3 regions of the Paenibacillus sp. sptzw28 genome follow, and region 1 is predicted to be linked to each of the others. Evidence: riboswitches for the same ligand, from Rfam matches in the RefSeq annotation. Region 1 holds a riboswitch; each other region holds the start of a gene.
What was found. A riboswitch is a leader RNA that binds a small molecule or an ion and turns the genes downstream of it on or off. The one in region 1 is predicted to bind cyclic di-AMP.
Positions count from the first base shown of each region.

Region 1 (9,992 bases):
TCTGCGAGTTGCCGCAGCCCTCGATGCCGCCGTCGTCCATTAATGTCTCCAGACGTTCTTCCTTGTTCATCTCGCCCGTCGGGTGAGCATTGAACAGACGGACTTGCGAGATCGCCGCGGGACCGATAAAGCTGGTACGGTCGTTTACATTCGGACAAGCTTCCAGACAGACGCCGCAGGTCATGCACTTGGACAGCTCGTATGCCCATTGGCGCTTTGTTTCGGCCATCCTTGGCCCAGGACCCAAATCATACGTTCCGTCGATCGGTATCCAGGCTTTGACACGCTTAAGCGCGTGGAACATACGCTCGCGGTCAATGACCAGATCACGCACAACCGGGAAGGTGCTCATCGGCGCCAGCCGGATCGGCTGTTCCAGCTTGTCGATGAGAGCGCTGCATGCCTGACGCGGCTTGCCGTTAATGACCATCGAACAAGCGCCGCACACCTCTTCAAGGCAGTTGGATTCCCAACATACCGGAGCCGTTCCCTGACCGTCCTGCTTCTTCGGGTTACGCTGAATTTCCATCAGCGCGCCGATTACGTTCATGTTCGGCCGATACGGGATTTCGAACTCTTCCGTGTATGGACGCGTTTCGGGCGAGTCTTGACGCGTAATGATCAGTTTTACCGTTTTTGCTGCCACTGCCGTTTCCGCCATCGTTAATCTCCTTTCTATTTTTCCTTCGAGTAGTCGCGTTTACGCGGTTTAATCAGAGATACATCAACAGCCTCGTACGAAATCTGAGGGCCTTCCGGGGTCCATGCAGCCTTCGTCGTCTTGAGGAAAGCGTCATCGTTACGTTCCGGAAATTCCGGCTTATAATGTGCGCCGCGGCTTTCGTTGCGCAGAAGCGCCCCCAGCGTCATCGCTTCGGACAGTTCAAGCATGTTCCACAGCTGGCGGGTAAACGCAACGCCCGCATTGTTCCAGCGTGCCGTATCGTTAATATTAATGCTGCGGTAACGCTGCTTCAGTTCCTTTATCTTCGCGATCGTCTCTTCCAGCTTCTTATTGAAGCGTACGACCGTCATGTTATTGGTCATCCACTCGCCAAGCTCTTTATGAAGCACATAAGCATTCTCGGTACCATTCATCTTGAGGATGCTTTCGTATTTGTCGGTTTGGCGTTTCTGCTCCCGTTCGAAAACGGACGAGGAAATGTCTTCGGCCGATTTCTTCAAGCCCTTGATATATTCGACCGCTTTCGGCCCTGTAATCATGCCGCCGTAAATAGCGGACAGCAGGGAATTCGCTCCCAAACGGTTCGCGCCGTGATATTGATATTCGCACTCCCCGCAAGCGAACAAGCCGGGAATATTGGTCATTTGGTTGAAATCGACCCACATGCCGCCCATCGAATAGTGCACGGCAGGGAAGATTTTCATCGGAATTTTACGCGGATCGTCGCCCATGAATTTCTCGTAAATCTCGATGATTCCGCCCAGCTTGACGTCGAGCTCCTTCGGATCTTTATGCGACAGGTCGAGATAGACCATATTCTCGCCGTTGATTCCGAGCTTCTCATCTACGCAGACATGGAAAATCTCACGGGTCGCAATGTCACGAGGAACCAGGTTTCCGTATGCCGGATATTTCTCTTCAAGGAAATACCAAGGCTTACCATCCTTGTAGGTCCAGATTCGACCGCCTTCTCCGCGCGCCGATTCCGACATGAGGCGAAGCTTGTCGTCGCCTGGAATCGCCGTCGGATGGATTTGGATAAACTCGCCGTTGGCATAATGAACGCCTTGTTGATAAACCGCGCTTGCAGCCGTACCTGTATTAATGACGGAGTTCGTCGTTTTGCCGAAAATAATTCCCGGACCGCCGGACGCCAGAATTACCGCGTCTGCCGAGACGGTATGAACTTCCATCGTGCGAAGGTCCTGAGCGGAAACACCGCGGCACGCGCCGTCGTCGTCAAGTACCGCTCCAAGAAACTCCCAATGCTCATACTTCGTGACAAGGCCCGCCGTCTCCCAGCGCCGTACCTGCTCGTCCAGGGCGTACAGCAGCTGCTGCCCCGTCGTTGCACCCGCGAAAGCGGTACGGTGATACTGTGTACCCCCGAAACGCCGGAAATCAAGCAGACCTTCCGGAGTTCTGTTAAACATAACACCCATCCGGTCCATCAAGTGAATGATTCCCGGCGCGGCATCGCACATCGCCTTAACCGGCGGTTGGTTCGCGAGGAAGTCGCCGCCGTATACCGTATCGTCAAAGTGCTCCCAAGTGGAGTCCCCTTCGCCCTTCGTATTTACAGCTCCGTTGATGCCGCCCTGGGCGCACACGGAGTGGGACCGTTTGACCGGCACAAGCGAGAACAGATCGACGTGAACGCCCGCTTCCGCCGCTTTAATTGTAGCCATCAGCCCGGCAAGGCCGCCGCCGACAACAATTACTTTATTTTTAGCCATTATCGATTCGCTCCTTGTCCTAAAGCTTATACGAGATTTGCCGCTTGCACTGCAGCCGATGCCGCTTCTCTAAACTCATCGCCGCGGAACGCCACAAGCGACATCAGGAACAGCGCCGTTACGATCACGAATACTACCATCCAAATATAGGAGGAGATACGCTGCGCACGCGGGCCGACTGTAATGCCCCAGCTGACAAGAAACGACCACATGCCGTTGCTGAAGTGGAACACCGCTGCAATAACACCGATTACATAAAGAACGAAGAATAACCCGTTGTTGGCGATCCCGTTCATTACCCCGCCAAGCTCTTCATGCGTTACGTGTCCGATCATAACCTGAAAGCGAGTCTGGTATAGATGCCAGAAGACGAAGATAAAGGTAATGACACCCGAAATCCGCTGAAGTGTGAACGCCCAGTTGCGGCCGTATTGGAATCGCCCTGTATTCGAGTTGGATTGGTACGCGATATAAAGGCCGTATACGCCATGAAACAGCAGCGGCAGCCAAATGCCGAACAGCTCCAGGAAAAAGACGAGCGGAAGACTGTTCAAAAATTGGACGCTATCCTTGAACCCCTGAGGACCACCCTCGTATGCTGAGTAGTTTGTGAGACCATGCTCAACGATGAACAAGCTGAGCGGAATCACTCCGAGCAGGGAGTGGATCTTACGCGATAAATAGGAATTTCCTTTCATAACTTGTGCGTTCTCCTTTCAAAACTGTGGGATTGCTTCGTCAAATTTCGCCAAAATCATTCTCCATTGTAACGCTGGCCCTATCACGCGTCAACATAAGCATGACACACTTTGGCCACACTTCACATGATACTCCTTTTCCGCTTATAATGGAATTGCTTATTATTCATTAATAGTTATAACAAATTTGCATATGTAATCGGAGGTTAAACAAAAAATGCTCGAAGAGTTGAACGTATTCGCCATTGTTGTAGAGCAGTCAAGCATGAATAAGGCCTCCGTCGCTTTAAATTTGTCACAGCCGGCTTTATCGCGAAAAATAGCGAAACTTGAGCAGGATCTGGGAGTGGAGCTGTTCCGCCGCATCGGAAAACGTCTGGAATTGACGCGAATCGGCCAGCTTACCTACGATTACGCCGTCGAGGTGAGACAGCAGCATTTGCGATATTTGAAGATGGTAGCCGAATACAAGACGGCCGGCCGGTCCACGCTTACGATCGGAGCGAGTCTGACCACTCTGCAGACGACGCTTCCGGATCTGATTCAAGCGCTGACGGAACGCAGTCCGGATTTGGATATTAAAGCGATAACCGGCAAAACTCATGAGATCGTAACGCTCGTACGGGAACGTAAGGCCGATCTCGGCATCGTCGCTTCTCTTATCGACGACCCTTCGCTGCACTGCGTGCCGTTGTTTGGCGATCATCTCGTCCTCGTATTGCCCCGGAACCATTTTGTTATGGATAAAGGAGCCCCTGTCATCGGCGATTTGAACGGTCTGCCGATGATCTTGTTCTCCAAAGGAACCTGGTACCGGATACTGACTGACGAGCTGTTTGAAAAATACCGCCTTCTTCCCGATGTACGAATGGAAATCGATTCGTTCGAAGCGATTTTACGGCTGCTCCATACGTGCCGGGCCGGTACGTTACTGCCAAAATCGTACCTGCGCCCGCAGCTGCTCGACGACAATGATCTCATCGTGGTTCCCATTCGCGAGCTTGACGAGACGAAGCGGACGACATCGCTTATTCATGCCGAAGCGGAGAGTCTGAGCCCGGCCGTCCGTCTTTGGATCGACGAAATCGCCGCCCTGTACAAGCGGGTATAAATTTGGTGTGAACTGCTTTTACTGAAGCCCTTTCAAACGAGCACAGGACAGCCGCCTTAATGTGCGCCTGTCCTTATTGTTTGCCATTATCCGCTTCTAAATCCATCCCGAGTTTGCGGGCCATCCAGGCCGTGGTGCTTGCTTGCAGGAGAATCGTCAGCATTATCGCCATAAACGTTACCGAAGCAATGATGTCGGCATGCTTCACTCCCATTCCGGCCAGCATCCCCGACAATGCCGCCGGAATGACGCCGGTTTCGCGGACCCAGATCATAAATGTCATCTCCTTGAGCGACCACCGGGATTTAAGGTCCGGCAGCGCGGAAGCAAATACCGTCGCGGGCCGGGCAATCGCCATCAGTACGATAACCGCGATCAAGCTCTGCCACCAATAGTCGGCCAGAAGCACGAAGTTGACCTGACTCCCGAGGAGTATGAAGATAAGCATACGCATAATGACGGTTATATTATCGGAGAAATGCGTCATTTCATCATTTTTGCCAACCATATGAAGGCCGAAATTTTGCGAATTCCCCCAAATCAAGCCGGCTACGAACGTGGCCATAAATCCGCTGACATGCAGCATATCGCCGACCAGGTAAGCACCCAAGGCAGTGCCGATCATGGCGATGGTCGTATAGTCGCGAAGCACACCGATCCGGGTGTGCGCAACCAGATAAACGACGGCAAATCCAACGATAAGGCCGACCCCGATTCCCCCAAATGCCGTTATCAAAAAGTCCAGCGTAACCGCGCCCGCATCAATCGACGATTTGCCTGTCGCTGCTGCAAGGAGCGCGAACGTTATTATTGAGCCCGTGGCATCATTAAAAGCCGATTCGCTCTCGACGGTCTCCCGCACACGCTCGCGTATGGTGACCTGCCTGAATACCGGAATAATGGACGCCGGATCCGTCGAAGCGATGACCGCCGCCGCAAGGAGCGCATACAACAAACCTATCCCGAACAACCAGTGGACTGCAGCGCCTACAATACCGACCGTAATCAGAACCCCCGGGACGCTCAGCAGCCCAACCGTCCATCCGACCTGCTTCAGTCCGCGGAGCCGGATGTTGCGCCCTCCGTCAAACAGAATGATCGAAGATCCCGCCACCAGTATCAACTGGTTCGTCAGCGAACTGCTGGCCACATTAATCCAGTGAAGTCCCTGGCCGATAACCATACCGGCAATAATAAACAGCGCCACATCCGGCAGCTTCAGCCGCGAGGCGATCATCCCCGCGACCATTCCGGCCGCGACGATTACCAGCAGCAATAAAAACAAATGCTGTATCAGCTCTGTGGTAGGTGTTTCCATCCGCTAGTCACGCCCGTTTCCCAGAAAAAGCCGGTCTCCGCGAACTTAGCGGGTGACCGACTCCTCGAATTGTTCGATTTGATTATTCGTCCCGATGACGACCATAACGTCCTTCTCAGCCAGCACGTCGGTTGCCGAAGGAGCGATTATGATTCCTTTGGGCTTATTGATCGCCACGATGCTGCAGCCGAACCGGGCACGCGGATTCAAATCCTGCAGCGAGACGCCGTTCAGGCATTTCGGCACCGCCAGCTCCGCGATCGTATACTCCTTCGACAGCTCGATATAATCGAGAAGGTTCGGCGAAACGAGCTGATGCGCCACCCGGATACCCATATCCCGTTCCGGGTAGACGACACGATCGACTCCGATTTTCTCCAGCACGCGCCCGTGAAGCTCGCTCATCGCTTTGGCCACGACCTTCTTCACGCCGAGATCCTTCAAAATAATCGCAGTCAATATGCTCGCTTGAATATCGTCGCCAATAGCAACGACACCGCAATCGAAATTGCGGACTCCGAGCGAACGAAGCACTTCCTCGTCTGTTGATTCCGCAACGACGGCGTGAGTCAGCACCTGGCTCATATCTTGAACGGCTTCCTCGTCTTTATCGATGCCGAGCACCTCGTAATCAAGCTGAATTAACTCTCTTGCCAAGCTCGAACCGAATCGTCCAAGCCCGATAATGACGAATTGACTCCTCTTCATCCTGCTTCACTTTCCCCTATCCGATAATTATTTTGCCTTCCGGGTGCCTGTACAATTCTTTCTCCGCGCGCGGTCCAAGCGCATACGCAAGCGTCAGCGGTCCAAGCCGTCCGCAGAACATCGTAAGACTGATAATGATTTTGCCGATTGCCGACAGCTCCGGCGTAATGCCGAGCGTTAGTCCGACGGTGCCGAAAGCTGAGGTGGTTTCGAACAAAATTTTGATAAATGCTTTATCTTCGGTCGTTGACAGGACCATGGTAACGAGAACGACAAGCGCAAGTGAAAGCAGCGTAATCGTCAGCGCTTTGAAAATGCGTTCCCGCGCCAGCCGGAAATTGAACAGGACGATATCCTCTTTTCCTCTTATCATGGCTATAACCGCCCCGATAAGCGTTGTAAACGTCGTTGTTTTAATTCCGCCTCCTGTCGATCCGGGGGATGCGCCGATGAACATGAGGATAATAGTGAAAAATTGGGTTGCTTGTCTCAGCGATGGAATGTCAAGCGTATTGGCGCCGGCCGTGCGCGGCGTGACGGATTGGAAGAAAGCAGCGAGCACCTTACCGCCAAGATTCAACTGACCAAGCGTATCCTTGTTGGAAAATTCAAATATGAAAATCACGATGGTGCCGACCGCAATGAGAGCCGCAGTCATGGAAAGCACCACTTTGGAATGCAGCGATAACCGTTTATTTTTACGGAATTCCATTAAATCCGACATGACGATGAACCCGAGTCCGCCCAGGATGATTAGCAGCATAGCTGTAATATTGATGACGGGATCGCTGACGTATCCCGTGAGACTGACAAACGGAACACCGAATCGACCGAACAAATCGAAGCCGGCGTTGTTGAATAATGACACGGCGTGAAAAACGCCGAAATAAATCGCCTGGCCGAGCGGCATATCAAAAGACCACCTGATCGAGAATAGCGTCGCGCCGATCAATTCGATGGCGAGAGAATAGAAAATAACCTTTCGAATCAGCCGGACTATACCTTCCATGCTTGTCTGATTCATAGCTTCCTGAAGAATGAGTCTTTCCCGCAGCGAGATCCGCTTGCGGATCACAATCGCAAATAATGTCGCCATGGTCATGAACCCGAGTCCGCCGATTTGAATAAGTGTCATAATAATCAGTTGGCCGGCGATCGAAAAGTAGCTTCCCGTATCTACAACGACCAGCCCTGTGACACAGGTTGCCGATGTCGCCGTAAACAACGCATCGACAAATCGAAGCCTCGTTCCTGTTTGCGACGCGAACGGCATCGAGAGCAGCAAAGCGCCGGTCAGGATGATAAGCGCAAAGCCGGTGACGAGAATGCGGGGCGGCGACCATTTGGAAATGTTAAACAGCGATTTCATGTAAACCTAATCCACCCCTCCATGCAGTCTCAGCGCACAAAAAAAAGCACTGGATCCCCAATGCTATTGCGATGAGTCCTGTTCCACTAAGCCTACGAGGTTAGCTGACGGATTCGGGCCCGGACAGGCGGCCCTATTCTTAGGGCAGCGGCACCAAAGCGCGCGTTGCCCGTTGAAATTCACCCCGTGCTGCCGGGTTTACGAAACTGCAAAATGCCAGTCGCTCCGACAACGATATGGTTCCCCCGTTTTCTTTTAGAAATTCGGCTTTTTATTCAATTGATTCACATTATAAAACTAAAGCAGGGAAACACCAAACGACGGTTTTGCAGAAAACAAACCGAATTCCGGCAAAAATAACGCCAGTTCCGTTGAAATCGGCCGGTTACTGGCTTTCTTGTCCCATTACCTCGTCCGTAAAACGAAAATGAACGGAATCGCATGGATAATTTCGGGAGAACTATGATATGGTAGATGTATGCGGTTTATTTGCTCAATACCATTTGCAGAGGTGCACCGATGAACCAATATCAGATACAGCCCAATTGGAAAATTTTTTCGTGGCTAGCACTTGCAGGAATTATTTTATATTTACTTGTTCAGGTTCTCCCGTCCACCTCCGAGGCATTCTTCGGAACCGGCAGCGAGAAAGTAATCGCGAAAAGCGAAGCCGAGCGCGCGGCAGCGGATTTTGCAGAGCGCCAGTTCAAGCAAAAGCCGGTCGAAGCGCATGCGGTCCATCAATCTGACAGCCTGCTTTACGGTTATTTGTCCAAAGAAAAGCTTCTTAACGAATATGATAAAGAGTGGGACGCCGCTTTCCCCACCGACACCTTTCAGGTGAATACGAAAATGCCCGACGGAAGTCTGATTTTCATTTATGTTCATATGCAGAAGGGTACGGTCGTCGGCTGGAATCGGTATAATGCGTCAGATTCGTCTGTTCCGGGTCCAACGGAGCAGGATGATGCAGCGTTAAAATTCGCGGTGTCGCAGGGATTTCAAGCCCGCTCTCTGAAAATCTCGAACACAAACCCGAGTACCGGTGAGGTCCGCCTCGATGTAGCGGATCATATGATCGCAGACGCGCGGCTTGTTCTGGAGGTGCGGAGCGAGAAGCTTCCGGGCGGAGGCCTAATAATTGCCAAATATGAACCGAAATTTATCGTCCCTTCAGGCTACTCCACTTATGTGGAGCAGCAAACAAAGCTGGCATCATTTCTCTCGCTGCTCGGAAGCTTGCTCTTGTCGTTCGTTCTCTTCGTGCTCGCCATCATTTATGCATCGTTGTACAGGAAGCACTCGTCATTCAAACGCGGAATCGTGCTGAGTTTGGTTTTTCTGTTCGTATACCTCGCCAACAACATTAGCATGACGGACGGAATTCTGGCTGCAGCGGGTGAGAATCCGAACGCTGTTTCTTATGCTGTAGTAACTGTAGCCATTACCAGCATCGTAACGGTAGTAATGGCAGCTGCGGCATACTTCTCCCTTGTCGGCGGAGACGCATTGTGGAATTCGATGGGCCGCCGTTTATGGCCGCGATTTGGCGAAGCCGGCTACGGGGAATATGTATGGCGCAGCATGTGGCTCGGTTACTTATTCGCCTTAATATTGCTTGGCCTGCAAACGGTAATTTTCATCGTTCTGCTCAATGTAACAGGCGCCTGGTCGACGACGGATGTCACCCAGTCCCCCTATAATCTGGCCGCACCCTGGATATTTCCGATGATGGCCTGGTGTGCCGCGATTTCGGAAGAAGCCGTATACCGGTTGTTCGGAATCGGACTGCTTAAGAAGTGGTTTAAAAATACGTTCGTCGCAGCGCTCATTCCGACGATCATATGGGCACTCGGCCACGTCACTTACCCGATCTTCCCGTCTACGACCCGCTTATTCGAACTGACGATTATCGGTCTTGCCTTCAGTTTCATGTTCGTCCGTTACGGTTTTATAACAGTCCTGTTCGCCCATGCGGTCTTCGACAGCATCATGATGGCGATCTCGCTTATGTTCATGGGCACCGCCGTCAATATACTGACAGGAATTATATATATCATTCTTCCCATTCCGATCGCATGGTCGATTCGGTGGTTTGATAAGAGAACCCCCAAACGGGCACTAACTCTGCGAAGCTGAGTGGTACTGTGAAGCATTGCGGAGCAAAGCGCTTCGCACAATATCAACTCGGCCAAACATCTAAAATACAAAAGGGAGAAACCGCTTCTCACGGTTCCTCCCTCAACGCTTCGATAATTTGCGAGGCGAGCTTCTCGCCGATCGACAGGGGCCGGAAATCTTCAATTCCGGCCTCTTTGATTTTCTTAATGGAGCCAAAATGCTTCAGAAGCAGCTTTCGGCGTTTCT
Region 1 covers NZ_CP080545.1:4,843,373-4,853,364, forward strand. The annotation lists gene sdhB (succinate dehydrogenase iron-sulfur subunit) at 1-661, opposite strand, end outside; gene sdhA (succinate dehydrogenase flavoprotein subunit) at 676-2,421, opposite strand; gene KZ483_RS22170 (succinate dehydrogenase cytochrome b558 subunit) at 2,448-3,119, opposite strand; gene KZ483_RS22175 (LysR family transcriptional regulator) at 3,337-4,230, shown strand; gene KZ483_RS22180 (cation:proton antiporter) at 4,304-5,548, opposite strand; gene KZ483_RS22185 (potassium channel family protein) at 5,594-6,256, opposite strand; gene KZ483_RS22190 (TrkH family potassium uptake protein) at 6,273-7,625, opposite strand; cyclic di-AMP (ydaO/yuaA leader) riboswitch at 7,700-7,904, opposite strand; gene KZ483_RS22195 (CPBP family intramembrane glutamic endopeptidase) at 8,145-9,764, shown strand; gene uvrC (excinuclease ABC subunit UvrC) at 9,853-9,992, opposite strand, start outside.

Region 2 (9,992 bases), 1.5 Mb from region 1:
GGCGATCGTCTCAGGCAGCAGATTGGTCGAAGCTGCGGGAAAAGACCCCACTTTCACCTCCCCTCTTAAAAGATTATTTTCACGGCTGGCAATTTCATATATCTTGTTCTCGATCACCTTCATCTGCCTAGCCAAAACCAGAATTTCCCGGCCCGCGCCGGTAAGCAGTAATCCGTTGCTTTTATTTCGGATAAAGAGTTTAATATTTAGCGAAGTTTCTAAACATTGGTATTTACTGCTTACATCGCCGGACTGCTGCCCGACACTTCTAGTCGCGGGCCAGCTCTCCGACCGGTTCGGACGCAAACCGGTGCTGTTCCCGGGTATAATCGCTGCCGTTGTTGCCTGCGTCCTGTTCGCCACTGCGTCCACTGTAATCATTCTTCTCTTGGCGCGTTTTTTGTCGGGAATAGCTGTCGGGGTTATTGTCTCGACGGGTATGGCCTCGGTCGTGGACGTAGCAGGTCATAACCAGAGGAAAGCAGCTTCACTGGCGGCATCTGTCGCAATGGTGCTGGGTGCTGGGCTTGGACCCTTGCTCGCGGGAGTTTTGGCCGAGACGTTGCCCCAGCCAATCGTTCCTGTCTTCTTGATTCAATTAGTAATCTTGATCAGCGCATTGAGCGTTGCGGCCAGCCTTCCCAAAAAGCGCAGCAAAGGGTCGGAAAACCGGCGCCTGCGCATGCCAAGTATAACTGCGGCTAACCGCACGCATTTAGCCCTGGGGATTGCCGTATTCGCACCCGGCATCTCAGCCACATCTTTCATATTGTCGCTCGGCCCCTCGCTGTTGGCCAAACTTCTTTCTGTTACGAGCCCTCTTGTGGCAGGAAGTACAGCATGTCTCATGTTTCTAACGGCGACCGGCATACAGTTCGCGCTTGAGAATTTGCCTATTCGCACCATTTTTCTTATAGGCGCTGCGGCCTTCGCCGCCATCTTGGCTGCAGCAGCAGCGGCCGGGGGCTTTTCGTATTCTAACGGCTTAGGAGTTAATATTCGTGTCATCCGACACAAGAGTCCAGGGCAAGGGCCATTAATAAATAAACCAGTCGCCGGTTCATTTCCAGCGACTGGTTTCTCAAATTACAGCAGGTTTCAAGTAATTCCAAGAGCCGAAGGCCAATTCCCATACCATGCGTATCCAACTCTTCTTTCTTGTTCAATATCGCTAAGCTTATATTTAACTATACCGTCACGACCTACAAATATAGGCTTATTCGTTCCAATCTCGTAAAAACGAGCCCATATCGGAGTAGTGACACTTGAGTCTTCCACAACTATGACATCATCACTGGTCTTTACTATTCTAATTCCAATGATCTTAACGGTTCTGAACCATTGCTCGGCTGCATTAATAGAAGCATTAATTTGCGACGTGGCAGGTCTGGTTTTTAGAAATTTTACAATTCCTACACTTTCATTAGCGCAAAGAGATGGGACTTCATATGACCTAGCCCCTGCAGGCTTTAGCGTTACCGAGTCATGCTGTTGTCCCCAAACCGTTAAGGCTCCATTAACAACAACCTGTGTCTGTAATATGTTATCTATGCCTTTCGAAACCGCTGTTTTACATCTACCGGCTAAAGTGCTGTCTATAAAAGCGAAATCGCCTCTTTTGTTTGCAATGTCATCCAGAAGGATCATAACATTAATCATTGCATTGTCATTGAATGTAATGTGGGTATGATAACCTGTGCTTTGATAGATCTGCGGCCACCCGCCGTTAGCATATTGCATATTTAACAGGAAGTTGATTCCTTTTATAGCAGCCGCTGAATAACTGCTGTTGCTTGTCCTTTGATACTCACCTGCTAATCTTCTTATTTCCGTGTACGTAGCTTTATTGTCAATTGTCGACTTCGCCCAATTCCCGCTAGTAACGGCGTAATCTTTTCTCCAACCTCCATCGGGCTGCTGGTATTTTAAAATATCCGAGAAACTGGCAGTAGCTCCTGATGCGTCGGCGGCGAATACAGCTTGCGGAGGTTGTAGCATTATTCCAAAAGCTCCTAAGATAAAGGTTAAGATTAACACGAAAGATCCATATTTTATTTTTGATTTTGACATGACAGCAATCTCCTTTTTTTGTTTTTTACGAACTTTTTAAGCTATATTAATTTAAGATATTGTATGACCCACCACCTTCCACTCTAAGAATACTGCTGACTGGAAGCGCTTACTTAAATCCATAAATAGGGTATCACACAATTTATTAATTAAATAATGTAATTTTGTCTTCTTATTACTAAATTTGATCTTTCTTGCCTCATGGCAAGTCCAAATTTACTCATTCGAGCCTTGTGGTGTTTAGCGTAGTCGTTGCGGCATTGGGGTTATAATGAATAAGGCCGCAACCGCGGCTTTTTATCGTTGCATGTTCTTGTTTTAAAGCATAATAAGCTGCCGGGCAGAGACCCGGCAGCTTTCCGTTTTAATACAATTCACTTCAGAATTACTTCAGTTTTCCCGGAAAACTCGCGATAAATCCACGAAGTGCTGCGGCTCAAATGTACGGCGCCATCCAAGTACGGTAATCGTCAAGAAGCTCCCGCTGAATGCGTTGCTCCAACCGACGGAATTCAGCTTCGAATTCGGCTTCCCGGGCGGGATCAAGAACTAGTGCGAGATTACCGGCATTGCATTGTTCGATATACTTTTTTCTCAGGGCGGTTGGAGGATGGGTGGTATCGAACCGATACTCCGCATTTTGCGTGATCCGACGAATTCTTTTGATTTCCCTTTCGGGAACATGATTTACCGCATTACGAAATTCACCGAACAAATCGTTGTTGTATTTGTACTTGGCAACCTTCTCAAAGGCGATATAGAAGGTAGGTTCGAAGTGAAGCTTCTCAAGGGCGGACAGTGCTGCACTCTTACCGCTGATATGAACGGCAAGGCTGTCGGCGTGGTATTCGAGTCGCTGGCTTTCTTTCCACGACGGCAAGCTTATTAAATACCACAGCAGTTCGACCAACTTGGCCATACCCAATCGAATCTTAGCCATAAGGGTGTCGAGAGGACCGAAAAGTTCCGAGTAATCGGTTTTGGGATAAAAAATATAATGCGCTTTCCACATACCAATTTCTTGTATTGTCATTATGTGCGTTGTGGGCCATTTCGTGGGCCAGTACATGAATTTTCTCTTGTACGGTTAGACCCGCAAACAGCGGAATACCGATTCCGATCAACCTTTTCCGAAGCAAGCCGGAACGCATAAAGAAGGCGGTAAATTCAGGCAGGGCGACGACGCTATCGATTCTTCGCGCCCCGGTTCGTTCAGCCAATTCGTCGAGCAGCTCGTAAATCACCGGGTAATCTGACCTATGGATCGGCTTTCGTTTGAACCTGTAAAATCTCGGTCGGATTTCGAAGGCCACTGCCGTCATAAGTAAGCCTGATAGAAACTCGCCGAAATTGTAAGGCGTTACGAGTCTTTCGATGCCAAGGTAAAACAGCAGGATTGTCAAACCATGAAGCACGGTTGCCGCCAGATATGCAGCGACAATGGAAGGTGTAATCCTGAATTCGACGCCCGCAGTCATTATGCTGTCGTATAACCGCTGGACTGCCCGAACACCAATCTTCCGATTTAGTTTATCCGCAAGCCGTTCGTGTGACGAAACGCGCTCGGGGTTCAAGTTCCAATCACACTGATCGCACCACGTCACGTACCCTGGTATGACCGGCATATCGCTGCCGCACTGCGGACAGGATACTCGTGCTCCGTTTTCCATTCTCTTCCCCCTGTATCTATAGTTCGATAGTCCTTTTATATCAACAGTATGTCAGTCCTGTGCTTGAAAATAAAGTCTTTGTTTCTAGCACTTTATTCCTTCAATCTACACGAATCGCAGATTTTCCGGATTAAATGGAATACATCGCAGCAATTAAAAATAAAAGCAGCTGTCTTATGACAGCTGCCTGCATTTTCTATAGGGATCCATAGCTTTACGATTACCAAGGCCCAGATTATTTTTTGAGATGATAAGGAACGGTTGTAACGATTACATCTTTCCGATAAAGCAGTGCGGCACGAATGGTAAAGCTTGTTTGGTTATGCAGGATATTGTGCCACCCCTTTTTCGGAATGAATTGCGGAATAATGACAGTGACTTGGTAATTTGATTCTCTGGCCTTCCGCTCTACCGTATCGATAAATTTCATCAGCGGCTGGATAATGCTGCGGTATGGCGAATGCAGAGTTACCAGCCTGACATCAGGCATCCATTTGGACCATTTCTCCTCGAACTTCGCCTCGTCCTCACGCTCGAATGGGATATACACTGCAATGATCTGATCCGCTCCCAGCGATTTGGCGTAATTTGCAGAGTGTTCCACTACATGTGTGATACCGGCTACGGGTAGAATGATGACATTACCTTCTATTGGAACGGCCGGTTCGCATGTGGTAAGCCGAAGCTGTTCGCCGACCGCCTCATAGTGTTTATTAATCCGGTGAAACGCGAGCACGATAAGCGGCAGAAAAATCAGTATCGGCCAAATCTGCGTGAATTTCGTCAAGAAGAATACGAATGTAACCGTCAGGCAAATGAAGGCGCCTGTAGTATTAATGATCAGCTTTGGTACCCATCCGGGGGGCTTTTGCCGAATCCATTTCAGCATCATTCCACTCTGGGACAATGTAAACGGAATAAACACGCCTACGGCGTAGAGCGGGATTAACTGTTCGGTCTGCCCTTTAAATGCTAATATCAGTAAAATGGAAAGAACCCCGAGCATTATAATTCCATTCGAGTAACCCAGTCTATCCCCGCGAACGGCAAACATCCTCGGAATAAACTTATCCTTGGCAAGATTGACTGCCAGTAAAGGGAACGCTGAATAACCGGTATTCGCGGCCAGAATAAGAATCAATGCCGTTGTACCTTGGATAAAGAAATACATGAAAGTCCGGCCAAAAGTTTGTTCGGCGATTTGAGAAACGACTGTGGCTTCCACTATGGGTGTAATGCCGTAATAGTAAGCCAGGAACACGGTGCCGGAGAACAGCAGTGCCAACAATATGCCCATCACTGTTAGTGTTCTGGCCGCATTTTTCGGTGCAGGATCTCTGAAGTTGGGTATTGCATTCGAGATCGCCTCAACACCTGTCAACGCCGAACTCCCGGATGCGAAGGCTCTTAGAAGCAGAAACAGACTGATCCCCATTACAGGTGTCCCGATCGGTGCATGCTGCGCCGCAGAAACTCCGCCGCTGGCGATATTATACAAACCTGCTCCGATTAAAATAAAGAGAGCGAGAACAAACAAGTAAACCGGGTAGGCCAAAATTGAAGCGGATTCCGTCACACCACGAAGATTTAGCAGTGTAATCAGGATAACAAATACAACTGCGATGCCAACAGTATGTTCGTGCAAGGTTGGGAAGGCGGAAGTGATGGCATCTGTTCCTGCGGATACGCTAACGGCCACTGTCAGGATATAATCTACAAGCAGAGAACCGCCAGCGACCAATCCGGGATATTTACCCAGATTTTCTTTGGAAACAACATACGCCCCACCGCCGTGCGGATACGCAAAGATGATTTGTCGATACGACAAAATAAGAGCCACCAACAGGATCAATACACCGATTCCTATCGGAATCGAATACCAGAATGCTGCAATGCTGATCGTAATCAGAACCAGTAGAATCTGTTCCGGTCCGTAAGCTACAGACGACAATGCGTCGGAAGACAAAATGGCAAGCGCCTTGGTTTTGTTTAGCTTCTGTTCCCCTAATTCGTTGGATTTGAGCGGCCTTCCGATCAAGATTCGTTTGAGTGCCACTAACATTCCCGACCACCGCCGCCTGAGAAATAAACTTGCCGCATAATACGTTATCCCTACCCCTTCTTTTAGAAAATCAGTTGTTTTAGATATCCTTACCCTTCCCAAATTTACTGTTTTTTACCACACAAAAAAACCGCAAGGCATCTTACGGCTGTAATAACCCAAGTCGTCTCACCTTCTCCAAAAACGCTTGCGAGGTTAGCTGCCGGATTCGGGCTGTTAGAGTCGCCCTACAGTGCGCACCATACAGCACTGATTCACCCCATGACGTCATATAATGAGCTCCTTCGGTTCCCCCGTTTTCCTCAGAAATTCAGCGAGTTATGAGATGAGACGATTATACCGCTTTGAACAACCACTGTAAAACGGCCAATAAACTCAAAAAGCATCGATTTTATGATGCTTTAACGAATGTATGCGGATACATTATATAATATTGTTCTAGTGGTATGTGAAGGGCAGTATTATCGTTCATTCTCTTAAATTGCCGCACTATTCAGCTATCTCTGCCAGTACAACGTTTCCCGATACGAGTTTCCCCTTAGATAGACTGAATAACATTCAGGGCTTAATAATTGACGGATTCTTCATATCCGCAATACAAAAGTACCAAGTAACACAAAAAAGCCGCGATTTCCGCGACCTTTAATGTTGTATTTTGGTCTTCCGATAGGCTGCTGCGCAATTCCCGGCTTATAACTACTTTTTGTTATTTGGTTAAAAACTTCACCCTTAATAATCACCCATACGTTCGCTCAAAATTAACTCTAACCGCCTCTGCAACAAGAACATCCTGCTCGACTGAACCGCCGCTAACACCAAGTCCGCCAATCAAAAGATGTTGTTGGAGTAACGGAATCCCTCCGCCAAATAATACAATACGATTTCGGTTTGTCGAATGGATGCCGTAAAGGGACCCTCCGGGGCGTGCCATTTTGGCCAAATCTGCAGTCGGCATTTTCATGGCTACCGATGTCCATGCTTTATTGGTTGCTATATCGATGCTTGCCAGTAAAGCATGGTCCATTTTGTAACACGCGGTCAGATTGCCTCCTGCATCTACAACTGAAATCACCATAGGCACGCCAATTCGATGTGCTTCCAGCTCCGCTGACTGAATGATTTCTTTTGCCATCCATAATTGCATTGCAGTCACATTCCGCCAAAGATCGTCATTGCGTTGAATTTATGAGCCGGAATCTTATTTTCCGAAATCACTCTCCATTGGCACTGCATTCTTTGAGTTCACTCCCTCTTTTGTATTACACGCTTAAGACCTTACATTTTTACGATTACCGGAGCCGTTTCTTCAAACGATTATTACATTTTATTTGCTTCGCCCCGGATCTATTCTAGGGACAATTTGTAATATTTTTCTTGTTGATGAAGCTGCCGGAGCAAGCAATGAATTGCTATAACATCTCCATATTAATGACGACTTTTCCTTTGGGGTGACCTTCTCCAAGATACCTGAGAGCTTCAGCAACCTCGCTTAACGGATACCGTCTATCTATAACAGGAACTACTTTGCCAGCTTCAAAAAGCTCCTTGAAAAAATTTTGGTCATTTTTGTTTGTCCTGTGAACAAGGATACCCATTTTCTTGCTCCCTGCCATTGAAACACACGGTCCCAGGAGCATGAGTTGGCAGATTCGGGCCATGGAGCCTCCCACCATGACATAAGTGCCGCCCGGACTTAATGCACGCTTGTAATCGAAAATTGAGCGATATCCAGCAACATCAAGAATCAGATCGTAACTCTGCCCATTATTGGTGAAATCATCCTGCGTGTAATCAATAACCCGGTCTGCACCAATCGATTGCAGCATATCCAATTTCCTTGTGGTGTCCACGCCTGTTACGCAAGTCCCGAATGATTTGGCAATCTGCACCGCAAACGTACCCACACCGCCGCCCGCACCGTTAATTAATACCTGCTGTCCTTTCTGAATCTGTCCTTTATCACGAAGTCCCTATAAGGCTAAGACTCCCGCTTGCGGTATGGCTGCGGCTTCCTCGAATGTCATACCGGCAGGCTTAAGCGATAATGCATTTTCATCCGCACATACATATTCCCCGAATCCGCCCCAACTACATCCGGAGAGGTCCCCGAACACTTCATCGCCTGGAAGAAAACTCCTTACGTTGCTACCGACCGCTTCAATCCGTCCCGCTATGTCAGCCCCGAGAATATTGTATTTTGGTTTCAGAAGCCCTTTGAGACGGGCTAAGAACGGTCTGCCTCTAAGAAGATCCCAGTCCCATGAATTAACGGATGCAGCATGTACTTTTATAAGCACTTCATTGTCCTTGGGAGCAGGCTTTTCCACCTCTTTAACCTTAAGAGCATCAGTAGTGCCGTAATGTGTATATACAACTGCCTTCATGAAATTTCCCCTTAACACTTATTTTTGTGCTTTGGTTTTATTTTATAGCAGACATGGGAGCTATTGCAGGTGAGTTGAATCCTTTGACTATAAGCCAGACCGGCATTAGTATTTCAAATAAGGCTCCCGGAAGAAATAAGAGCATGCCTGGGCTATAACCGAAGAGCTCTAGCAAGGCGCTTGTTAACAACGATGCGTAACCAATAAGTCCAAAGACGGATATTAAACGCGGAATGAGCCTTGATCGGTATAACAAATAACAAAATAAGAGGCTGTAAAGACCAAGAACGATCATTGCCAATTGAAAGGCCAAAAATTTCGCTTTAATTGCTAAGGCGCCTAAGTGACATCGGGAATACTCCTTGAGTTAATTAATTGCGCTGCAGTCATTGGTATTGGAGTCATGCTTTTCCCAATCTTGAAAAAGCATAATGAAAATATTGCGATTGGATACGTTGCTTTCAGGATTATTGAGGCCGTAATCCTGGTGGGTAATAAATCGTTTCGCCTCATAAATCGTCTCCGCGCCGCCCGTCATGGCATCGATTCGAACGATTATGCTGTGGGGAGCCGCTTCCATCAGCTCGCGGTGGCCGACATAACCGTTGCCGAGATCGAGGCGGATGCAAGAAGAGAGGTCTTCCTGAACACAGGTCAGGACGTATTTACAGTCTGCAGTCGCACTGGCGTTACCGAGCTGATAGCCCTCAGGCGCTTCGTATAACAGCTGTTCTTCCAGTGAAGGTAAATCGAGCCGGACCAGGGAGCGGCCTTTCTTTACAAAGGCTGCACTTCCATCCGGCAGCAAACATGCGTCCAATTGGTCGTTGTCGCGGTACTCCGTAAGCTGAGTGATCTGACCGCTCGCCAGATGCAAGCTGTATAAGTTCGTACTGTTTCCCCTATCCGAAATGAGCAAAAGTCGCTGTCCCCCATCGACCATCCGCTTTCGGTAAAATATAAATGATGGCTGTGAGCCATATAATCGGTCAACTGCGTAACTTCAAGACCTGTCAGCCGGTCAGTATAGGTCTTCCGTTCTGAAGGCCAGACGGTTCCTTTTACCATTTACGCGCCTCCTCTAACGAATATGTAAGCGTCTTACAACTAAGGCTTCAGCCCTTCCCACTTCACGTTCCACCTTCCATCCTTCGGAAAACTTGTCCGCTGCCTTTCCAGCCGCAGGCCATCATGGCAGCGGCTGTCAGCAAGCCTCCATTGCCCGGCAAATAAGCCGTTAAGCCTGGTCGTTGATAGTTATGTCCATTAGTCAAATAGGTGTTTTCATGTAAGCCCGTTCGCTCAATTCGCCCGGAGCTCCATTCCCAGCCGACCAAATAATGGTCTTCATCCATGCTTCTGTCCAGCAATGCCCGCTGAGCTTCCTGCTCGAGGAGCACCGTCCGATGCCTGTCATCATTGTCCCAATCCGGAAACACGGCTTTCGCCCACGCCGTATGGATCATATCGGGTGCAGGGAAACGGATGAATACCTGAAGGCGTCCTTGGCTGATGAGCGGTGATTCCACACGTACGCCGACGGTATCGTAAACGGAGTGACAAGCTGTCGTTACGCGGACCGGAACACCTTGAACGGTATATTCACTCGTAAGTATGCCTGTCCAAAGGTTTAATCGCTGATGTATATTCGCTATATCACCGGCTGCCGCTTCATAGCCGGCCGTACGTGTCAAACATCTGATACTCGGCATCCTTTTCCGTAAACCGGTCACGTCCTCCTGTGAAGTGCCACCCCCAGTTGGACTGGGTACCAAGCGGTACCTCATATTGCTCCGGAAATGACTG
Region 2 covers NZ_CP080545.1:3,393,234-3,403,225, forward strand. The annotation lists partial or broken gene KZ483_RS28600 (LysR substrate-binding domain-containing protein) at 1-330, opposite strand, end outside; partial or broken gene KZ483_RS29160 (MFS transporter) at 236-910, shown strand; gene pelA (pectate lyase) at 1,099-2,070, opposite strand; gene KZ483_RS15235 (hypothetical protein) at 2,507-3,010, opposite strand; gene KZ483_RS15240 (M48 family metallopeptidase) at 3,003-3,740, opposite strand; gene KZ483_RS15245 (APC family permease) at 3,976-5,802, opposite strand; cyclic di-AMP (ydaO/yuaA leader) riboswitch at 5,971-6,128, opposite strand; gene KZ483_RS15250 (GlcG/HbpS family heme-binding protein) at 6,539-6,946, opposite strand; gene KZ483_RS28925 (NAD(P)-dependent alcohol dehydrogenase) at 7,212-7,706, opposite strand; gene KZ483_RS28930 (NAD(P)-dependent alcohol dehydrogenase) at 7,773-8,186, opposite strand; gene KZ483_RS29165 (DUF4386 domain-containing protein) at 8,224-8,514, opposite strand; partial or broken gene KZ483_RS28605 (oligogalacturonate lyase family protein) at 8,722-9,129, opposite strand; gene KZ483_RS15270 (hypothetical protein) at 9,317-9,880, opposite strand; gene KZ483_RS15275 (hypothetical protein) at 9,858-9,992, opposite strand, start outside.
Region 2: it holds a riboswitch for cyclic di-AMP, as region 1 does, so the genes downstream of both, KZ483_RS15245 (APC family permease) here and KZ483_RS22190 (TrkH family potassium uptake protein) in region 1, are expected to answer to the same signal.

Region 3 (9,992 bases), 2.6 Mb from region 1:
TCCTGCATGCGCTGCTGCAGCGCTTTCGGCGCGACGTCAATCAGCTCCACCTCATCCGCGAGCCGGAGGATATTGTCAGGGACTGTCTCCCGGACGCGGACGCCGGTTATTTGCTCGACAGCATCGTTCAAGCTCTCCAAGTGCTGGACATTCATCGTTGAGATGACCGAGATGCCCGCATCCAGTATTTGAAGCACGTCCTCATATCGCTTTTTGTTCATGCTCCCCGGCACGTTCGTATGCGCCAGCTCGTCGATGAGCACCACCTCGGGATTCCGCTCGAGTATTGCGGGAACGTCCATCTCATTGAGTGAGGTGCCCCTGTAATCAATCACGGCCCGCGGTATCGTGTGCAGCTCCCCCACTTGAGCGGCTGTCTCCTTCCGCCCATGCGTCTCGAGCAGACCGATAACCACGTCGATGCCTTTACGCAGCAGCACATTTCCTTCGCGGAGCATTGTATACGTTTTACCGACGCCCGGCGCCGCGCCGATGTACACTTTGAATGTGCCGCGCCGGATACGTTCGATCTTTTGCTCCACTTCTTTCTCGCTCAGCCGCTTATAAGGAATCGGTTTCTCGATCCGGGTTTTGGTCGGAAGGATGCGCTCACCCTCCTGTTCCGCCCGGTCGGCGACGAAGAAGACGTCGACGTTCTTGATTTTCTTTAATATACCGTTCACGATCGAGCCCTGCCAAAATTCCTGCCAGCGGCTGTGCTTGGAATGGCCGAGTACGATGCGGGTAACGCCACGCTCCATCGCATACTTCACTAGCGTTTTCGGCAAATGGCGTCTGCCGGTTAGCAGAAGCTCCTCAAACTGGGCCCCTATTTTTTCCGTCAATTTGAGAATGGAACGTTTAAATGTAATCTGCTCTTTGCCGAGTGCGAGGCCCGGCTTGACAAGAGAAACAACGAGCAGCTCGCCGTTGAGCCGTTTGGCTATCTGCTGCCCGCGACGGATATATATCGAACCGTTCCAATGGTATTGGACGGATACCAGAATTCGTTCCGAAGCGCCGGATGGACCGATCAGCCCCTGCTCCTCCCGGTATTTCTCAAGTGAATCGTTGACCCCCTCCGCCACAAGACGAAGCGCCAGCTCCCTAAGCTTCCCGAGGTTTCCCCTCTTCAGTAAAGAAGCATCCTTCAGGCTGCTTAAATTCCCTTCATTCATCCGTTTCAAAATCGTCTCCGGTGTCACATCGATGAGCCGCACTTCATCCGCAAGCTCCAGCGTTTCAATCGGAACCGTCTCTTCCGCTTCAATCCCGGTCAAATTCCGGGCAAGCTCCGTCACGCCCTCAAGCTCATACACATTGACGGTTGTTATAACGCTGATTCCCCGGCTCCGCAGGTATTTAATATCTTCAAGCCGGGACGGAAACATCGCTTCCGGCCGGTTACGGTGGGCAAGCCCGTCAACGAGAACGACTTCAGGATTACGCTCAACCAGCGCTTCCACGTTCAGATCTTTCTTTTCAACGCTATCCTTGAACCAATGTATACTCGGTATGCGCTCAAGCGTACCGAGCTGTTCGACCGTTTCGGGACGCCTCATCGTAGAAACCGCACATACGACGACGTCGACGCCTTGGTCCTTTAGTGTTTGACCTTCCCGCAGCATATGATAGGTCTTTCCTGTACCGCTCACCGCACCGATGTAAATCTTTAGTCTGCCGCAATGAAGCTTTGAGATCGAATGCAATATTTCCTCCGGCGTTTTTCGTCTGTAGCTTTTCACAAAGAGCGCCCCCTGAATCCGTTATCCGCTTGTTTTTAACAGAACCCAATTCATAAATGATGAAAGAATAAGTGCAATGCCGAGGAAGAATATCCACTTTTTTATAACCAGGCTACGCTGAGCTCCGAATCCTTTTCCAAACAAAAGAAACAACATTTGCAGGACCATGAACGAACAAATAAATAAAAATACAAAAATCACCCGGCTTCTCACTCCCATAACTGAAAGTACCCCGCCTATTGATGTATAGGCAGGGTCAGGTTTTATTATTTACCCACTAAATGCTGCAGCTCGATATTCAATTTCAGTACGTTTACACGGGGTTCACCAAAGATGACCAAATCACGTCCAACCGTTTGCTTGCGGACGAGCTCTTCCAGCCGCAGTACCGGTATCCCCGTCAGTTTGCTGATCCGGGGAATTTGCACGCTCGCAGATTCCGGCGTGATGTCCGGATCAAGCCCCGAACCTGAGTTTGTTATGAGCGAGATTGGCAGCTTGCTTACCGGGACGTCCGGGTTCTCTTTCTTCCAAGCTTCGATCGAATCTTTCGTTCGCTTGAGCAGATCCGGATTGGATGGCCCATAGTTGTTCGAACCGGACGCCCCCGCGTTGTAACCGATGCTGGATACGCGGCCCTGAAAATATTTCGGATCCGTAAAGCTCTGTCCGATGAGCTCGGACCCGACGACCTCTCCTGCAGCGTTCTTGATCAAGCTGCCGTTCGCCTGGTAAGGCATGAACAGCTGAGCAAGACCTGTACACGCCAGCGGATACAGAATGCCGCAGAGTACGATAAACACGATGCTTGCTCTTACCGCAACAACTACATAGGAACCTCCGGTCGGTTCCGGCAGGCTTACCGATTTATTCATCGTAGATTTCCTTCCTTTCCGATTAAACCCAAAGGTGGACGATCATATCAATGAGCTTGATACCGATAAACGGTACGACCACGCCGCCGAGACCATAGACAAACAAGTTCCGGCTAAGCAGCTTCGAGGCGCTCATCGGTTTATATTTGACACCTTTCATCGCCAGTGGAATGAGAAGCGGTATAATAACGGCGTTGAAAATGAGCGCCGATAGGATGGCCGACATCGGCGAGCCCAGATGCATCACGTTCAATGCGTTCATCTGCGGGATCGCGAGTGTGAACATGGCGGGGATGATCGCAAAATACTTCGCGATATCGTTGGCGATGCTGAACGTTGTCAGCGCCCCGCGCGTCATGAGCAGCTGCTTGCCAATGGACACGACCTCGATGATTTTCGACGGGTCGGAATCCAGATCAACCATGTTGGCCGCTTCTTTCGCGGCGACGGTGCCGCTGTTCATCGCAAGCCCGACGTCGGCCTGAGCCAGCGCCGGCGCGTCATTCGTGCCGTCACCGGTCATCGCGACGAGTTTGCCTTCAGCCTGCTCGCGGCGGATGACAGCGATTTTGTCCTCCGGTTTGCTTTCTGCGATAAAATCGTCCACCCCGGCTTCGCGCGCGATTGTCGCAGCCGTAAGCGGATTATCACCGGTACACATGATCGTCTTGATGCCCATCTTGCGAAGCTGGTCGAACCGCTCTCGCATGCCCGGCTTTACGGTATCCTTCAAATAGATCAGGCCGAAGATGCGGTTATCCACGGCAACGGCAAGCGGTGTCCCGCCCTCGGATGCAACCGCGTTACCTTTGTCGTCGAGGTCGCCCGGGATGGAACCGCCCTGCGCCGACACCCATTTCTTCACCGCATCGACCGCGCCCTTGCGGACCTTGCGGCCTCCCTCCAAATCGACCCCGCTCATTCTGGTTTCCGCTTTGAATTCGATAAACTCCGCGCCAGATGCCAGCGACTCCTGAAAGCTCAAATTTTGTTTCTTCATCAGCTCCAGCACAGAGCGGCCTTCCGGAGTCTCGTCCTTCACTGAACTGATGGCAGACCATTCAGCTACGGTTTCGACGCTTTCGCCGCCGACCGGAATGAATTCGCCGGCCATCCGGTTTCCGAAGGTGATGGTGCCCGTCTTGTCCAGAATCATCGTGTTGATGTCGCCTGCGGCTTCGACCGCTTTACCGGACATCGCGAGTACGTTGAACTGCGTGACGCGGTCCATGCCGGCGATCCCGATCGCCGACAGCAGTCCGCCGATCGTGGTCGGGATAAGGCAGACGAGCAAAGCGATAAGGACAGGGACATCAAGTACAATATTCAGATACTTCGCAATCGGAGCGAGCGTGACGACAACAATCAGGAAAATGAGCGTCAAGCTCGTAAGCAGCGTGTTCAGCGCCAGCTCGTTCGGCGTTTTCTGCCGCTTGGCGCCTTCCACCAGCGAGATCATCCTGTCAATGAACGATTCCCCGGGGTCGCTTGAGATGCGCACCTTGATTTGATCGCTGACGACGCGGGTTCCGCCTGTCACGGAGCTAAAGTCGCCGCCGGCCTCCTTGATGACCGGGGCAGATTCGCCGGTAATGGCCGACTCGTCAACGGAAGCGAGACCTTCGATTACTTCTCCGTCTCCAGGTATCATTTCACCTTGCGAGACGATGACGATGTCTCCTTTGCGGAGCTCGGTGGATGACACGACTTTCACGCTTCCCAAGGCCAGCTTATTGGCCGTCATTTCTTTTTTCGATTTCTTCAGCGAATCTGCTTGCGCTTTACCTCGTCCTTCAGCGAGTGCCTCGGCAAAATTGGCGAACAACACCGTAAACAGAAGGATCACAAATACCGTCAAATTAAACCCGACATTGTGTCCCGTGCCGAAATAGGATGGAAAAACGGTCATCAACAGTACGACAAGCGTACCGACTTCAACTACAAACATGACCGGATTTTTCAACATCGTGATCGGATTTAATTTGATAAAACTGTCTTTTACCGCACCCTGTACGATAGAAGAGGATAGCATCGGTCTTCGATTCGTGCTCATTGTCGGTTCACCTCATCCGTTCCGTTAGCGAAGTGTCAATTGCTCTGCGATCGGCCCGAGGACCAGAGCAGGCAAGAACGTCAGCGCTCCAATAATCAATACTGTTCCGATCAAGATACCCATGAACAAGCCATTGTCCGTCCGGAACGTCCCAACCGTCTCCGGCACCCACTGCTTGCGGACTAGCGAACCGGCCACGGCCAGCATAGCGATCATGGAAACATACCGGCCAAGCAGCATGACTATCCCGGTTGAAATATTCCAAAACGGCGTGTTATCGGCAAGCCCCTCGAAGCCGGAGCCGTTGTTCGCCCCGGAAGATGCATACTGATAAAGCACCTGTGAAATGCCGTGAAATCCGGGATTTGTAATCGATCCTTTTCCGAGATCAGTCAAGAACGCGATAGCCGTCGGTACAAGGATAATGAACGGATGCGTCAGAATCGCGACGGCGATCAGCTTCATCTCTCGCGGCTCAATTTTACGGCCCAGGAACTCCGGCGTCCGGCCAACCATGAGCCCGGCAAGGAACACGCCCAAAATCGCATACATCAGCATGTTCACAAGGCCGACGCCTTTGCCGCCAAATACGCAGTTGAGCATCATTTGAGCAAGCGCTCCGAGTCCGCCGATCGGCGTGAGCGTGTCGTGCATGTTATCGACCGAACCGGTTGTTGCGGCGGTCGTAACGGCCGTGAATAGCGCCGATTGCGCAATGCCGAAACGGACCTCTTTCCCTTCCATACTGCCTTGTGAGGCGTCGATGCCAAGCTTGTTCAGCACCGGGTTGCCGCGTAGTTCTGCAGCATATATCATGACAAGGAATACGATAAACATGGACATCATTGCACCGAATATGACCCAGCCTTGCTTGCGGTTTTTGGAAAACAAACCATAGGTATAAGGCAAGGAGGCAGGCAGCGCCCACATCGATAAAATTTCGATTACATTCGTCAGCGGACTCGGGTTTTCGAAAGGATGCGCCGAGTTGACTCCGAAGAAACCGCCGCCGTTCGTGCCCAAATGCTTGATGGACTCTAACGATGCAACCGGGCCGATCGCGATGTGCTGCGCTGCGCCCTCAAGCGTTGTCACGCTAAGCGTCGGTTCCAGCGTCTGAGGCACATGAAGCGCCACCATTACAAGCGTGAGAATGAGGGCAGCCGGAATAAAAATCCGCGTGTGCGCCTTCACGAAGTCTTCGAAGAAGTTGCCGATTGTCTCCCCTTTGCTCGTCAAACCGCGAACAAAAGCGATCGCAACCGAGAAACCCGTCGCCGCCGATGTGAACATCATCATCATGATAACGATCATCTGTGAAAAGTAAGAGAGCCCCGTCTCGCCGCTGTAATCCTGCAGGTTTGTATTCGTCATGAAGCTGATGACTGTGTTAAACGTCAGCGTTTGCTCCATGTTATCGATACCGTTAGGATTCAACGGCAGCACTTGCTGCAAACGCAAAATCACATAGCTGACTGCAACAAGTACGATATTCATTAGCAGAAAACTGAGCGCATACTTTTTCCATGTCATGCCGGCTCGCTGCTTGAGGCCAATCAGCGTATACAGGATGCGTTCGAAAGGTCCGAATAGTTTATCCAAGCGATTCGGCTCGTTTGAAAAAACATGATATACGTACGTCCCAAGCGGTTTGACTAGTAAAACAATCACCGCCAAGACGATCACTATTTGCAAAATGCCCATCCGGCAACCTCCTTAGAACGGTCTGATCATCAAAATTTTTCAGGATTAATCAAGGCATAAACCAGATAAAGAAAAATAAATAACGTAAAAATCAAGACTGCAATCATAATTGCTCTCCACCTGCCTCATCAATGACTTGGCTGCACCAGGATAGAAAACCGTAGAATAATGTAAAAGCGCCGCCAAGCAGCAAAATCATATATAGGTCAAGCATATTAAGCCTCCTTTACGCATCTGACAACAGATCATCGGTTATAAGGAAAGAGATATCGTTACTGCTGGTATGGATGACATAATTGGCGCCAAGCCCTTTGTATACGAGCCTCGGATTGCAGCTGTCCGTTATGACATAAATCGGCTTTGTCGTCCAGCTGCGGCATATTTGTATATACCGGCAGCAAAGGTTAAGACTGCTTTCAAACAAATATACCTTTCCGATCCGAAACTCCGGAACAGCCCATGTAATTTCCTTGGTTGTATTTACCGCTATGATGCGCTCTACTCCAAGAGTCATTATGCGTTCATGTTCCGCCTTATTGCGGGTAATTACAGCAAATGGAATACGCTTGTCTTTCAGTTGCCTGATAAAGTCTTCGCCTCGAATATTCGGCGCCGAAACCAAAATCAAATCTTGCAATTCGCGTTTCTCCTCCTTGGTTTTCAGGAGTAGGCAACAAAAAAGAAGCCATTGGAAGAGGAACTCTTCTCGCGGCTTCTAGGCACAGTAAAAAACCGTGTCTATTCACGTTAAAAAGTTGCCTCTCTCTGGTACGCTTACGAGGTTAGCTGCCGGATTCGGGCGTGAGAGTCGCCCTACGCCTGGTTGCCATGCAACCGGGCGATTCACCCCATGGATTATAAGACAATCCGTTCGGGTCCCCCGTTCCCTCCTTTATTAGAGGGATTCAGCGAAAAAGACGTTTGCTGAATAAAAAAAACCGCATAGGGAATCTACCCTGCGGCCGATAAAGTCACAAGATCATCCTCCCAACAATGAAGAACCAGATTCTGAAATGAAACAGAATGTTGTCCTTCTACACTTACGAGGTTAGCTGCCGGATTCGGGCTGTGAGAGTAGCCCTACCCGAAGAAGCAACCTTGTCAGTTGGCTCCTCCAGGATTCACCCCAAATGACGGATTATCGACTCTCACATCGAAAGCCGTCATTACATGGTTCCCCCGCTTTCCTTAACGGAAACTCAGCGATTTGATGAAAATATTTCAATTCATGAATCGTATATTACGCCTCCTCTGTCGGTTTGTAAATATAACTAACATGCTGCAAACTGCCTTTACATCACACGTGCATCGATTGCAGCGCTTACATCTTTTAGGAACTCTATAACGCTCTCTCTATCTCATTATCTCTTCGGTTTATAACAATGGTTCATTGTGGTACTGCCGCTTTCACCCTGCCTTCTTTTTATATCTCCATCACGACCTTTCACCAACAGATGCTGCCCACAAAGTTGATCCTTAGCTTCGCATCGGCCCACGAATTGGTGCCGTTTCCGGCTCTTATCGAAGCTTTAATAATGGAAGTGACGTTTGAGGCGCTTCGCGAAGCGGGAGTACGGCTCCCGAAGCAAGTGGGGGCAGCGGTGAGTATTGTCGGCGCGATTGTTATCGGAGAAGCGGCGGTAATGGCTGGGCTTATTTCTGCCCCATTGGCGAAGGAGACGGTTGCGCGGGTACAAAGAGACCAATACGGACGTTCTTGGCTATGCGGATGCTTTTTATAACAAATATATCCTCAGATTTGGAAACAGACACGGGACAACTGGGGCACTCAGTTCCGGCAGGTCGAAACCGATTATGATATCCATGTGAACATTGCACGACCAGGCGAATACGTGCCGCCTTTAGCTGTAAAAAAGGATGGAGGGAAATAATGCTGGTAACGGCAAAGGTATTGTCTGTTGCTTTTATTCTCTTTTTGATCGGCTTATATGAGTGGCCCAAAATAAATCGCCGTTTAAAAAGGGAGCGTATCGTTTTCGTATTACTCTGCACGCTGACGCTTGTGGTGTCGGAAGAGCCGATAGGTTATCCGAAAATGCCCGGAGATATATCCATTGCCGAGTGTGACAGCAATATTTTACAAGCTGGAGCAATACATTACGGTGGAAACGTCGCCTTCCTTGTTTTACACTTGAAGGAGTAAAACTTCTAGCATAAAGGATGGATGACATGAAGCATCAGAAAATCGCTCTCACACCGCCGATGGGATGGAACAGTTGGGATTGTTATGGAGCAGCTGTACGTGAAGAGGAAATCAGAGGAAATGCGCAATATATGGCGAATCATTTGAAACAGCACGGCTGGGAGTACGTCGTGGTCGATATTCAGTGGTACGAGCCGGGTGCGGTTTCCTCCCAATACCGGCCTTTTGTTCCGCTGGAGATGGATGAATACTCGCGTCTTATACCTGCCGCAAACCGTTTTCCCTCCGCAGCCGGCGGACTTGGGTTCAAGCCGCTCGCAGATTATGTGCACAGCCTATCGCTTAAATTCGGCATTCATATTATGCGCGGAATTCCGCGGCAAGCCGTTCACGCTGACACTCCTGTAATGGGAACTTCAGCTACAGCCAGAGATATCGCCCACACGAACTCGATCTGTCCGTGGAATACGGATATGTACGGCGTGGATGCTTCCAAAGAAGGAGCCCAGGCCTACTACGATTCCCTGTTTCGGATGTATGCCGAATGGGGCGTAGACTTCGTCAAAGTGGACGATATCGCGGCTTCGCGCCTTTATCATATTCATAAAGAAGAAATCGGTCTGATTCGCAAGGCAATCGACAACTGCGGCCGCCCGATGGTGTTAAGTCTTTCTCCGGGTCCGGCGCCGCTTGAATACGCTTCCGTCTTCATCGCTGGCGCCAACATGTGGCGGATGACGGACGATTTCTGGGATCTGTGGCCGCTGCTGCACGGCATGTTCGAACGGTGCGAGAAGTGGGCGGAGCACGTCGGCCCCGGACAATGGCCGGATTGCGACATGCTGCCGCTTGGGCATCTCGGCATCCGTTCGGTGGATGGCGGCGGCGCCGACCGCTGGACCCGCTTTACGCAGGATGAGCAGCTCACGATGATGACGCTTTGGAGCATTTTCCGTTCCCCGCTCATGTTCGGCGGAGAGATGCGGGACAATGACGAATGGACGCTTTCGCTGCTAACGAACGAAGAGGTTCTGGCCATGCACCGCAGCAGCAGCGGTGCCCGGCAGGTATATAGGGACGGCGAGCGTATCGTTTGGACTGCCTCAGATGATAACGGGGCGATATACGCTGCGCTTTTCAATGCCGGAGATGAACCTGCGACCGTCAGCGTTTCACTCGAGCAATTAGGAGCAGGGTCGCCGAAACAGGCAAGGGATCTGTGGAACCGGAAGGATATCGGTACGGTTACGGATACGCTGAAGGCAGACCTCCCTCCTCACGGAGCGTCCCTTTACAAATTGATTTAAAAATTTGCACTGTGCAAGAATCAGGCCTGTCTCTTCCTCCACAAGAGACAGGCCTGCTGTATGCCGGGATGAAAAAAGGCGGCTGTTCTGATACGCTATCTGCATAGACAATAGATTATGAATGAGTCCCAAGGAGGATTTTCG
Region 3 covers NZ_CP080545.1:2,218,528-2,228,519, reverse strand. The annotation lists gene KZ483_RS09785 (histidine kinase) at 1-1,745, opposite strand, end outside; gene kdpC (potassium-transporting ATPase subunit KdpC) at 2,012-2,620, opposite strand; gene kdpB (potassium-transporting ATPase subunit KdpB) at 2,643-4,673, opposite strand; gene kdpA (potassium-transporting ATPase subunit KdpA) at 4,698-6,377, opposite strand; gene kdpF (K(+)-transporting ATPase subunit F) at 6,407-6,484, opposite strand; gene KZ483_RS09760 (DUF2681 domain-containing protein) at 6,481-6,591, opposite strand; gene KZ483_RS09755 (DUF4218 domain-containing protein) at 6,604-7,014, opposite strand; cyclic di-AMP (ydaO/yuaA leader) riboswitch at 7,134-7,298, opposite strand; cyclic di-AMP (ydaO/yuaA leader) riboswitch at 7,400-7,592, opposite strand; partial or broken gene KZ483_RS09750 (spore germination protein) at 7,730-8,047, shown strand; gene KZ483_RS09745 (hypothetical protein) at 8,269-8,541, shown strand; gene KZ483_RS09740 (glycoside hydrolase family 27 protein) at 8,568-9,848, shown strand.
Region 3: it holds a riboswitch for cyclic di-AMP, as region 1 does, so the genes downstream of both, KZ483_RS09755 (DUF4218 domain-containing protein) here and KZ483_RS22190 (TrkH family potassium uptake protein) in region 1, are expected to answer to the same signal.